Regions from separate parts of the Ensifer sp. GW823-FHT05D09 genome, predicted to be linked through region 1. Evidence: predicted binding sites of a transcription regulator. Region 1 holds the regulator's gene; each other region holds the start of a gene.
What was found. The regulator PhoB, encoded in region 1, activates phosphate uptake and scavenging genes when phosphate is short. The targets are predictions, from matches to a motif close to TGTCATNNANCTGTCAT.

Region 1 (2,200 bases):
ATGACGAAGAACTGAAATACCTGACACGCCGCATCTCCGAGATGGGCGGCATTGCCGAGCAGATGGTGGGCGAATCCGTCCGCGCGCTGGTCAATTCCGACCTCGCCTTGGCGCAGAAGGTGATCTCTGACGATACCATCCTGGATGAAGCCGAGCGCCAGATCGGCGAAAAGGCGATCATCACCATTGCCAAGCGTCAGCCGGTGGCTGCCGACCTGCGCGAGATCATGGGGTCGATCCGCATCGCCTCCGATCTGGAGCGCGTCGGCGACCTCGGCAAGAACAACGCCAAGCGCGTCATCGCCGTTGCCGGCTCCGGCATCCCGCGCAAGCTGGCACGCGGTCTTGAACACCTGGCAGAGCTTGCCCTCGTGCAGCTCAAGGAAGTCCTCGACGTCTACGCCTCCCGCTCGCCGGAGAAGGCCAACAGCATCCGCGAGCGCGACGAGGAGATCGATGCGATCTACACCTCGCTGTTCCGCGAGCTGCTCACCTACATGATGGAAGATCCGCGCAACATCACGCCCTGCACGCATCTTCTGTTCTGCGCCAAGAACATCGAGCGCATCGGCGACCACGCCACCAACATCGCCGAGACGATCTATTACATGGCGACGGGCGCCCAGCCGGAAGGCGAACGTCCGAAGGACGACAATACGTCGACGCTGGGTGCCGTAAAGGACTAAGCCCGGATACGTTCGAGTGCCTGCTTATGAACCTGCTCCGGTCGCAGCCCTGGTTGCGGCCCTGCTTTGCTGCGTCTGTAGCCCTGCGTTTTCTAGCGTGCCTTTGAAAACGCCCGGGATGCTCCAGATGCTATATGTTCGAGCATCTCACTGCGTTCGATCGAACACGGGATGCTCTGGGTAAGGAGACGTTACCTGATGTTGCCGAAAATCGCCGTTGTCGAAGACGAGGAGGCGCTGAGCGTGCTCTTGCGCTATAACCTCGAAGCCGAGGGTTTCGATGTCGATACGATCCTGCGTGGGGATGAGGCCGAGATCCGTCTGCAGGAGCGCCTGCCGGATCTCTTGATCCTCGACTGGATGCTGCCGGGTGTTTCCGGCATCGAGCTTTGCCGACGCCTTCGCCAGCGCCCGGAGACCGAGCGCCTGCCGATCATCATGTTGACGGCGCGGGGCGAGGAGAGCGAGCGGGTTCGCGGCCTTGCCACAGGTGCCGACGACTATGTGGTCAAGCCGTTCTCGACCCCTGAGTTGATGGCCCGCGTCAAGGCGATGCTGCGGCGTGCCAAGCCCGAAGTTCTGTCTACGCTGCTGCGCTGCGGCGATATTGAACTCGACCGCGAAACCCACCGGGTGCATCGCCGCACGCGCGAGGTCCGCCTCGGTCCGACGGAATTCCGCCTGCTCGAATTTCTGATGTCCTCTCCGGGTCGGGTTTTCTCGCGGTCGCAGCTTCTCGACGGCGTCTGGGGCCACGATATCTATGTCGACGAGCGTACCGTCGATGTGCATGTCGGCCGCCTGCGCAAGGCGCTGAATTTTTCGAGCATGCCGGATGTCATCCGCACCGTTCGCGGTGCCGGCTACTCGCTCGAGAGCTGAGCCATTCATCCAATAAAAAAGGGGCCGCGCGGCCCCTTTTTTATGTGTTGTCTTCGAAGCCTTAGCGAGCGCGGCGGCGCTCGGCGGACGGCTGGTAGGCAAGCCGCGCATGGAAAGTGCAATAGGGCGAAGCTTCCGGAGAGTCGTTGCCGCAGAAGTGGAACTCTTCCTTCAGCGGGTCGCCGATCGGCCACTTGCAGGTGCGCTCCGTCAGCTGCGTCAGCTCAAGGCGGCGCGACATCGGCACGACCACATCCGTCCGAACGCTGAAATCCTGTTCGGCAACGAAATCGACTTCGACCTCTTCCTTGAGAACGGTGGCGCCAGCCGGGCGGGTAACCGTGCGGGTGGTGACGCGCGAAGCGTAGTTCGGAGCGCGCGGCGCCGAGGTGGCCGGGCGCTGCTTCGGCCGGGTCGCGGCGGCTGTGCCGCCAGCCTTGGCCCTGCCGGGCAGGCTCAGCCGGTGAACCTTGCCGATGACCGCATTGCGGCTGACGCCGCCAAGCTGTGCCGCGATCTGGCTCGCGCTCAGGCCCTCGGACCAAAGCTTCTTCAGTTTTTCCACCCGCTCGTCAGTCCAGTTCATTTCTGCACTCTCCGTTCTCAGCGTTGGCGATGACAGAATCCCTCAC
Region 2 (2,200 bases), on a different contig from region 1:
AGCGTGGTTCGTAGGTTGCTCGCAGCCTCTTCACGCTGCCCGCTGCGTCAGCAATTGCGCCAGCAGACGTTCGGCTTCTGCAGTTCCCTCGGCTTCAGCGGCGCCGCCGCGCATCTGATGCCAGGTGATCAGCTCCATGGTGCCGTCGTGGTGCTCGGCGATCGCCGTGCAGCTTTCGACCCAGTCGCCGGTGTTGATGTAGCGGATGTCGCCGATGTCTTCGATGACGGCATGGTGGATATGGCCGCAGATCACCCCTTGGGCGTCGTGACGCCTGGCCTCGTCGGCAACCACCTTCTGGAACTCGCCGATGAAGTTGACGGCGTGTTTCACCTGCAGCTTCGCCCAGGACGAGAACGACCAATAGGGCATGCCGAGCCGGCGGCGAATGGCTGCGAGACCGATATTGATGGCGATTGCCGTGTCGTAGGCCCAGTCGCCGAGATAGGCGAGGATGCGGGCATTGCGCACGACCACGTCGAACTCGTCGCCATGCAAGACCAGATAATTGCGGCCGTCGGCACCCTTGTGCATGTGGCGCTGCGCCACCTCGATGCCGCCAAAGTGAACGCCCGGAAAATCGCGCATGAATTCGTCGTGGTTGCCGGGGATATAGATGATGCGCGTGCCCTTGCGCGCCTTGCGCAAAAGCTTCTGGACAACGTCGTTGCAGTTCTGCGGCCAATACCAGCTGCGCTTCAACCGCCAGCCATCGACGATGTCGCCAACGAGAACGATGGTTTCCGCCTCGTGATACCGCAGGAAATCAATGAGAAAGTCGGTCTTGGCCGCCTTGGAGCCGAGGTGGACGTCGGAGATGAACAACGTCCTGAGATGTCTTACGGAGTTGTCTTGCGGCGCCGCCATCATACCAGCCTCGTCTTGATTGAGCCTTCTGGGGTCCGTCAAAACCAGACTCGTGTTTCAGGAAGATGACACGGACGCCGGCCGCTTCGTCGCACCGGCGCAAAAGAACCGCGCAAAAACTGTACGCGGTTCGCAATTCGTGCCACAAGGCCACGTCCAAAAAAGAGGAATGCAGACTATGAGCACGGGCGACAAAAACAAATCCCACACCGGTCCGGCCAGCGGCGATATCGACCAGCAGGCTCTTTTCTTCCATCGTTACCCGCGCCCGGGGAAGCTCGAAATCCAGCCCACCAAGCCGCTCGGCAACCAGCGCGACCTCGCGCTCGCCTATTCGCCCGGCGTGGCTGCGCCCTGCATCGCCATCCGCGACAACCCGGAAACGGCAGCCGACTACACGGCGCGCGCCAATCTTGTGGCGGTTATCTCCAACGGCACGGCCGTTCTCGGCCTCGGCAACATCGGTCCGCTTGCCTCCAAGCCCGTGATGGAAGGCAAGGCCGTCCTGTTCAAGAAATTCGCCGGCATCGACGTCTTCGACATCGAGATCGATGCCGCAAGCATCGAGCGCATGGTCGACGTCATCTCGGCGCTGGAGCCGACCTTCGGCGGCATCAACCTCGAAGACATCAAGGCACCGGAATGCTTCGAGGTCGAGCGCCAGCTGCGTGAAAAAATGCAGATTCCCGTCTTCCATGACGACCAGCATGGCACCGCCATCATCGTTGCGGCCGCGATCCTCAACGGCCTCGAGCTGGCCGGCAAGGACATCGCCAAGGCCAAGATCGTCACCTCGGGTGCCGGTGCTGCAGCGCTTGCCTGTCTCAACCTGCTCGTCACGCTGGGCGCCAAGATCGAAAACATCTGGGTGCACGACCTCGAAGGCCTTGTCTACAAGGGCCGCGAAGTTCTGATGGACCAATGGAAATCGGTCTACGCCCAGGAAAGCGACAACCGGGTGCTTGCAGACAGCATCGGTGGCGCCGACGTCTTCCTCGGCCTGTCGGCGGCCGGCGTGCTGAAGCCGGAACTGCTGGTACAGATGGCGGAAAAGCCGCTGATCATGGCACTGGCCAACCCGACGCCCGAGATCATGCCGGAAGCCGCCCGTGCGGCACGCCCGGACGCCATGATCTGCACCGGCCGTTCGGACTTCCCCAACCAGGTCAACAACGTGCTCTGCTTCCCGCACATCTTCCGCGGTGCGCTCGACTGCGGCGCAAGCACGATCAACGAAGAAATGAAAATGGCGGCCGTCCGCGCCATCGCCGGCCTTGCCCGCGAGGAGCCATCGGATGTCGCTGCCCGCGCCTACTCCGGCGAGACGCCGGTC
Region 3 (2,200 bases), on a different contig from region 1:
GCGCCGGGCTCCACGTTCAGCTCGCGGATCAGCGTGTCGCGGCCGAAAAGATAGTATTTGCGCGTCAGATCGTAGACGTGCCTCTGGTAGCGGTACATGTGGTCCATGCGCCGCTGATGGCTGATCTCGCTCTGGTGCACCTCGCTCATGCCTTCTTCCTGTAGATGTGGAAGCCGCCATAGATGGCCGAGCGATCGGCGTTGCCGAGCTTCAGCGATGTCTCGGCATCATAGTGCCACTGCTCCATCAGTGCCGGCGAGAGACGGCCGGTGAGGATGCTGTCTTCGGCAGCAGTGCGGAAGATGACGGTCGCGTCTGCAGCAGCGGTGCGGGTGATCTCGGTCCACAGGTCGTTCAACCGCTGGTCGTTCATCCAGTCCTGCGCGTCGAGCAGGACGTAGCGGTCGACCGATGCGGCCGGCTTCTTCGCCAGAAGCTCGGTGAAGCTGGCATGATGGACCTGAACGTCCTCGGCGCGGTTGCGGATCGTCTCATAGTTATCGGTGTGCAGGTAGGCCGGAAGGTCGCCCTCATGCGGCAGGGGATAGCGTCTCGCGAAGGCCTGCCAGGCGAAGTAGTTTTCCCTGAGCGGAAAATGGCACGTCAGCTTTTCAAGGCGATGGCGAAGCACGGCGGCCAGCGACTTGTCGGCGCTGAGGCTTGCCAGTTCGTCGAATTGCTGCGGCGGGATGCCAAGGCCGAACAGCGAGCTTTTCTGGCTGGTGATCCAGCGGATGAACGGACGCTCGAACAAAGGCGCCAGCCGTGTATCGAAAAACTGGCGCTGCTCGCGCATGGAGCGTGCCTGGACGAACTCTTCCGGGTTGACGCCGTGCAGACGTGCCAGGATGTGGCTGGCAGCGATGAAGCGGCCGAGCAGGCCGGTGCGATAGATGTTGCGGCCGAAGACGCCGATGCGTCGACGCCCGCTGACGCTGCGGCCGTTCCAGTAGCTTCGGGTCGCCTGGTCGACCTTCGGGGCGATGAACAGATCGAATGCCTGGACGTTCGATTGGGTGCCCTGCGTCGCCAGGAACCGCACGACGTCCTTATGACCAGGCAGGTGGCGGAAGGCGGCAAGCTTCAATCGGTTGAGCGCGATGTGGTGTGGGTTGAGATCGACGACGTCGATGCGGCTGGGGCCGGCCGAGAGATAGGTCAGCATGTTGCAACCGCCGGAGCCAATGGTGACGATGCGGTGCCCCGGGCGAAGCTGCATGGCTTCCATGTCGACGATAGGGTCTTCCCAGATCTGTGGATAGACGAGGCCGGAGAAGAGCAGGCCGAACAGGCGCTCGGAGAGGCCAGCAAGCGAGAAGGTCTTGTGTTGCAGGAGGGCGTTTTTCAGCTTCGGATTGTTTCTGCCAAAGCCGACATCAGGGGCAAGTTCGGTCATCTCTGCCGCTCATCCAGTTGAAACTTAGCCGCTTCTAAAGTGACTCCGCTACACTTTGATGACGGGGTTTTTCACAGCTCCCGCACTGCACAAAAATAGCTGACTACGATTTTTCACCCATAAGAATTCATTAAACCCTGGCGTGCTAGCTCCTTCTCATATTCGGGGGGCGTCGACATGATGTTAAGAACGTTTCTGCCGAAGCCCGAGCAGCGATTTGCGGCTGCCGGCACGGCATTGGGGGCTTTGTTTCCGGCGATCTGGTTGACCACGGAAACGTTTTTTTCGGATGGATCCTTCACCCATTGGAACTTTTCCGGAGCGCTCGCGGCGGGCGTCATGCCCTTCGTCGCTGGAGCCTCCTTCTACCGCTGGTCCTATTCACGACGGTTGGAACGCGAGCTCAAGGCCGCGCGCCGCGCCGAGCGGCGGCTGCGCAACGAGGTTCATCGCGATCGGTTGACCGGGCTTGAAAACCGCTCCGCACTGGAGGCAGACGTGTTGCGCGCTCTGCGCTCTGATGGTGCGCCGTTCGAGCGCCGGCCGCTGCTGCTGATCGATCTCGACCGGTTCAAGGCGGTCAACGACACCATGGGCCATGATGCGGGCGACCGGCTGCTGAGCGGTATCGGCCTGCGGCTGAGGCGAGCCTTCGCCGGCGAGGCGACGGTCTATCGCCTCGGTGGCGACGAGTTCGTACTGCTTGGTCCGGGTTCTCCGTCGGATGCCGAGGTCACGACCCTTGCCGGCCGGGTGAAGGCGCTGTTCGATGCGCCCTTCGATCTGGTCGATGGTCAGGCGGCT
Region 4 (2,200 bases), on a different contig from region 1:
GGTCCTGCGACGCGAGTATGTCGCCGGCGCCTTTTACGATCCCAATTTCTGGGACATTGAGGTCGAGAACCTCATGCAAGGTTACCTGCGCGGTGCCCGTCGCCATGGCGCCGAGGTGATCGAGCGCAGCGACGTCATCGCTCCGCGCCGTGAGAGCGACCGCTGGGTGCTCTCGACGAGTGCAGGCGACATTCGCGCGCAAGTCGTCGTCAACGCCGCCGGCGGCTGGGCGGATCCGGTTGCCACTCTCTTCGGCGTGGAGCCGGTCGGCATCGTGCCACATCGCCGCACCGCGATCACCGTGGACCTCCCCGCAGAGATCGACGCCCTGACCCTGCCCGAGATCAACGAGATCGACGAGGACTTCTATATGAAGCCTGAAGGTGGGAGGCTGCTTGCCTCCCCCGCCGATGCCACACCGTGCGAGCCCAGCGACGTCCAGCCCGAGGAGATCGATGTCGCGTGGGCCGCCCATTATGTGGAGGAGGCAACGACCGTGCCCGTCCGCCGCATCTTCAAGAGCTGGGCGGGCCTGCGCAGCTTCTCGCCCGACAAGTTGCCGGTGATCGGTTATGCGAAGGGTCGGGCGGATTTCTTCTGGCTCGCCGGCCAGGGCGGCTACGGCATCCTGACATCACCGGCATTGGGCGCTTTTGCCGCCAACCTGCTGATCGGGGCGCCCGCACCCGAGAGCTTCGCCGCCAACGGCCTTGGTGCCACCATCTTTAGCGCGGAGCGCTTCCAGCAGTAGCAACGGGTGTTCCTGTCCGCTGAATGTGTCACATTTTGTTAACGACGTCCTTGAGGGTGTGAACTGTAACACAAACGACAAGAAACTGACATTTCGCTTTCATGAAGCGCCGATATGGCAGGTGTCATACCGATGACCGGTCTCCCCGTAAGAGGACCTGCTAGAAATGTTTCAGTTGAAGAACGTAACCCGCCAATTCGGCAAGAAGACAGCCGTGAGCTCGGTTACCTTCGACATCCCCCAGGGCCAGATGGTCGGCGTGATCGGTCGCTCCGGCGCTGGCAAGTCGACGTTGCTGCGCATGATCAATCGCCTGGTCGACCTGTCGTCCGGCTCGATCGAATTCGCCGGCACGGAAGTCTCGTCGCTGCGGGGTGCCGCCCTTCGCAATTGGCAGCGCGACTGCGCGATGATCTTCCAGCAGTTCAACCTGGTGCCGCGCCTCGACGTGTTGACCAATGTGCTGCTCGGCCGCCTCAACCATCGTTCGACGGTGCTCAGCATCCTCAACATGTTTACCCGCGAAGAGCGCATCATGGCGATCGGCGCGCTGGAACGCCTCGGCATCGAACAGACGGCATTGCAGGCAGCCGGCACGCTTTCCGGCGGACAGCAGCAGCGCGTGGCGATTGCCCGTGCCCTGATGCAGCAGCCGAAGGTGTTGCTCGCTGACGAACCGATCGCCTCGCTCGACCCGCTCAACGCCAAGATCGTCATGGATGCACTGCGCGACATCAACGAGCGCGACGGCATCACCGTGATCACCAACCTTCACACGCTCGATACCGCGCGCAACTACTGCGAACGCATCATCGGCATGGCCCACGGCCGCGTCGTCTTCGACGGCCAGCCAAAGGATCTGACGGCGGCCGCCGTCGCCGAGATCTACGGCGCCGACACCGGCATCGAGGAATCGATGACCTCGACAAGCATCAACATTCCCGCGGCCGTCCCGCAGGAACAAACGGCATCTGCCAGCCTCCAGCCGCTGGCACTGGCCGGCATCTGACGCCCGCCAGGATCGAAGGCCCACGTCAAGGGCACCTCTTTGAAACCGAATATCATCCGGCACAGCCGGAGAAACGGGAGAACCTTATGCTGAAGAAAGCTCTTCTGGGCACTGTTGCCCTGCTCGCCCTCCTTGGCCACGCCCAGGCCGAAGACCTCAAGGAATTCCGCGTCGGCATCATCGGCGGCGAAAACGAAGCCGACCGCCTGCGCAACTTCCAGTGCATCGTCGACAAGCTTCCGGCCGCAATCGGCGTCGAAAAGGTCTCGCTGTTCCCGGCCGCCGACTATGACGGCGTCATCCAGGGCCTGCTCGGCGGCACGCTCGACTACGCTGAACTCGGCGCGTCCGGCTTTGCCAAGATCTACCTCGCCAAGGCTGACGCGGTCGAGCCGATCCTGACGACGGTCCAGACCGACGGTTCGACCGGCTACCACTCG

Region 2: a site for PhoB is predicted at 922-938, ahead of AC1Q80_RS08520 (UDP-2,3-diacylglucosamine diphosphatase). Genes of this name have one in related genera too.
Region 3: a site for PhoB is predicted at 1,444-1,460, ahead of AC1Q80_RS11710 (BtaA family protein). Genes of this name have one in related genera too.
Region 4: a site for PhoB is predicted at 838-854, ahead of phnC (phosphonate ABC transporter ATP-binding protein). Genes of this name have one in related genera too.

The regions. Positions count from the first base shown of each region.
Region 1 covers NZ_JBXAIA010000001.1:459,698-461,897, forward strand. Annotated here, with positions in the region: gene phoU (phosphate signaling complex protein PhoU) at 1-686, shown strand, start outside; gene phoB (phosphate regulon transcriptional regulator PhoB) at 885-1,568, shown strand; gene AC1Q80_RS02275 (GcrA family cell cycle regulator) at 1,630-2,154, opposite strand.
Region 2 covers NZ_JBXAIA010000002.1:574,821-577,020, forward strand. Annotated here, with positions in the region: gene AC1Q80_RS08520 (UDP-2,3-diacylglucosamine diphosphatase) at 31-870, opposite strand; gene AC1Q80_RS08525 (NADP-dependent malic enzyme) at 1,046-2,200, shown strand, end outside.
Region 3 covers NZ_JBXAIA010000003.1:277,155-279,354, reverse strand. Annotated here, with positions in the region: gene AC1Q80_RS11715 (class I SAM-dependent methyltransferase) at 1-149, opposite strand, end outside; gene AC1Q80_RS11710 (BtaA family protein) at 146-1,396, opposite strand; gene AC1Q80_RS11705 (putative bifunctional diguanylate cyclase/phosphodiesterase) at 1,574-2,200, shown strand, end outside.
Region 4 covers NZ_JBXAIA010000011.1:216,988-219,187, reverse strand. Annotated here, with positions in the region: gene AC1Q80_RS26435 (NAD(P)/FAD-dependent oxidoreductase) at 1-751, shown strand, start outside; gene phnC (phosphonate ABC transporter ATP-binding protein) at 918-1,760, shown strand; gene phnD (phosphonate ABC transporter substrate-binding protein) at 1,847-2,200, shown strand, end outside.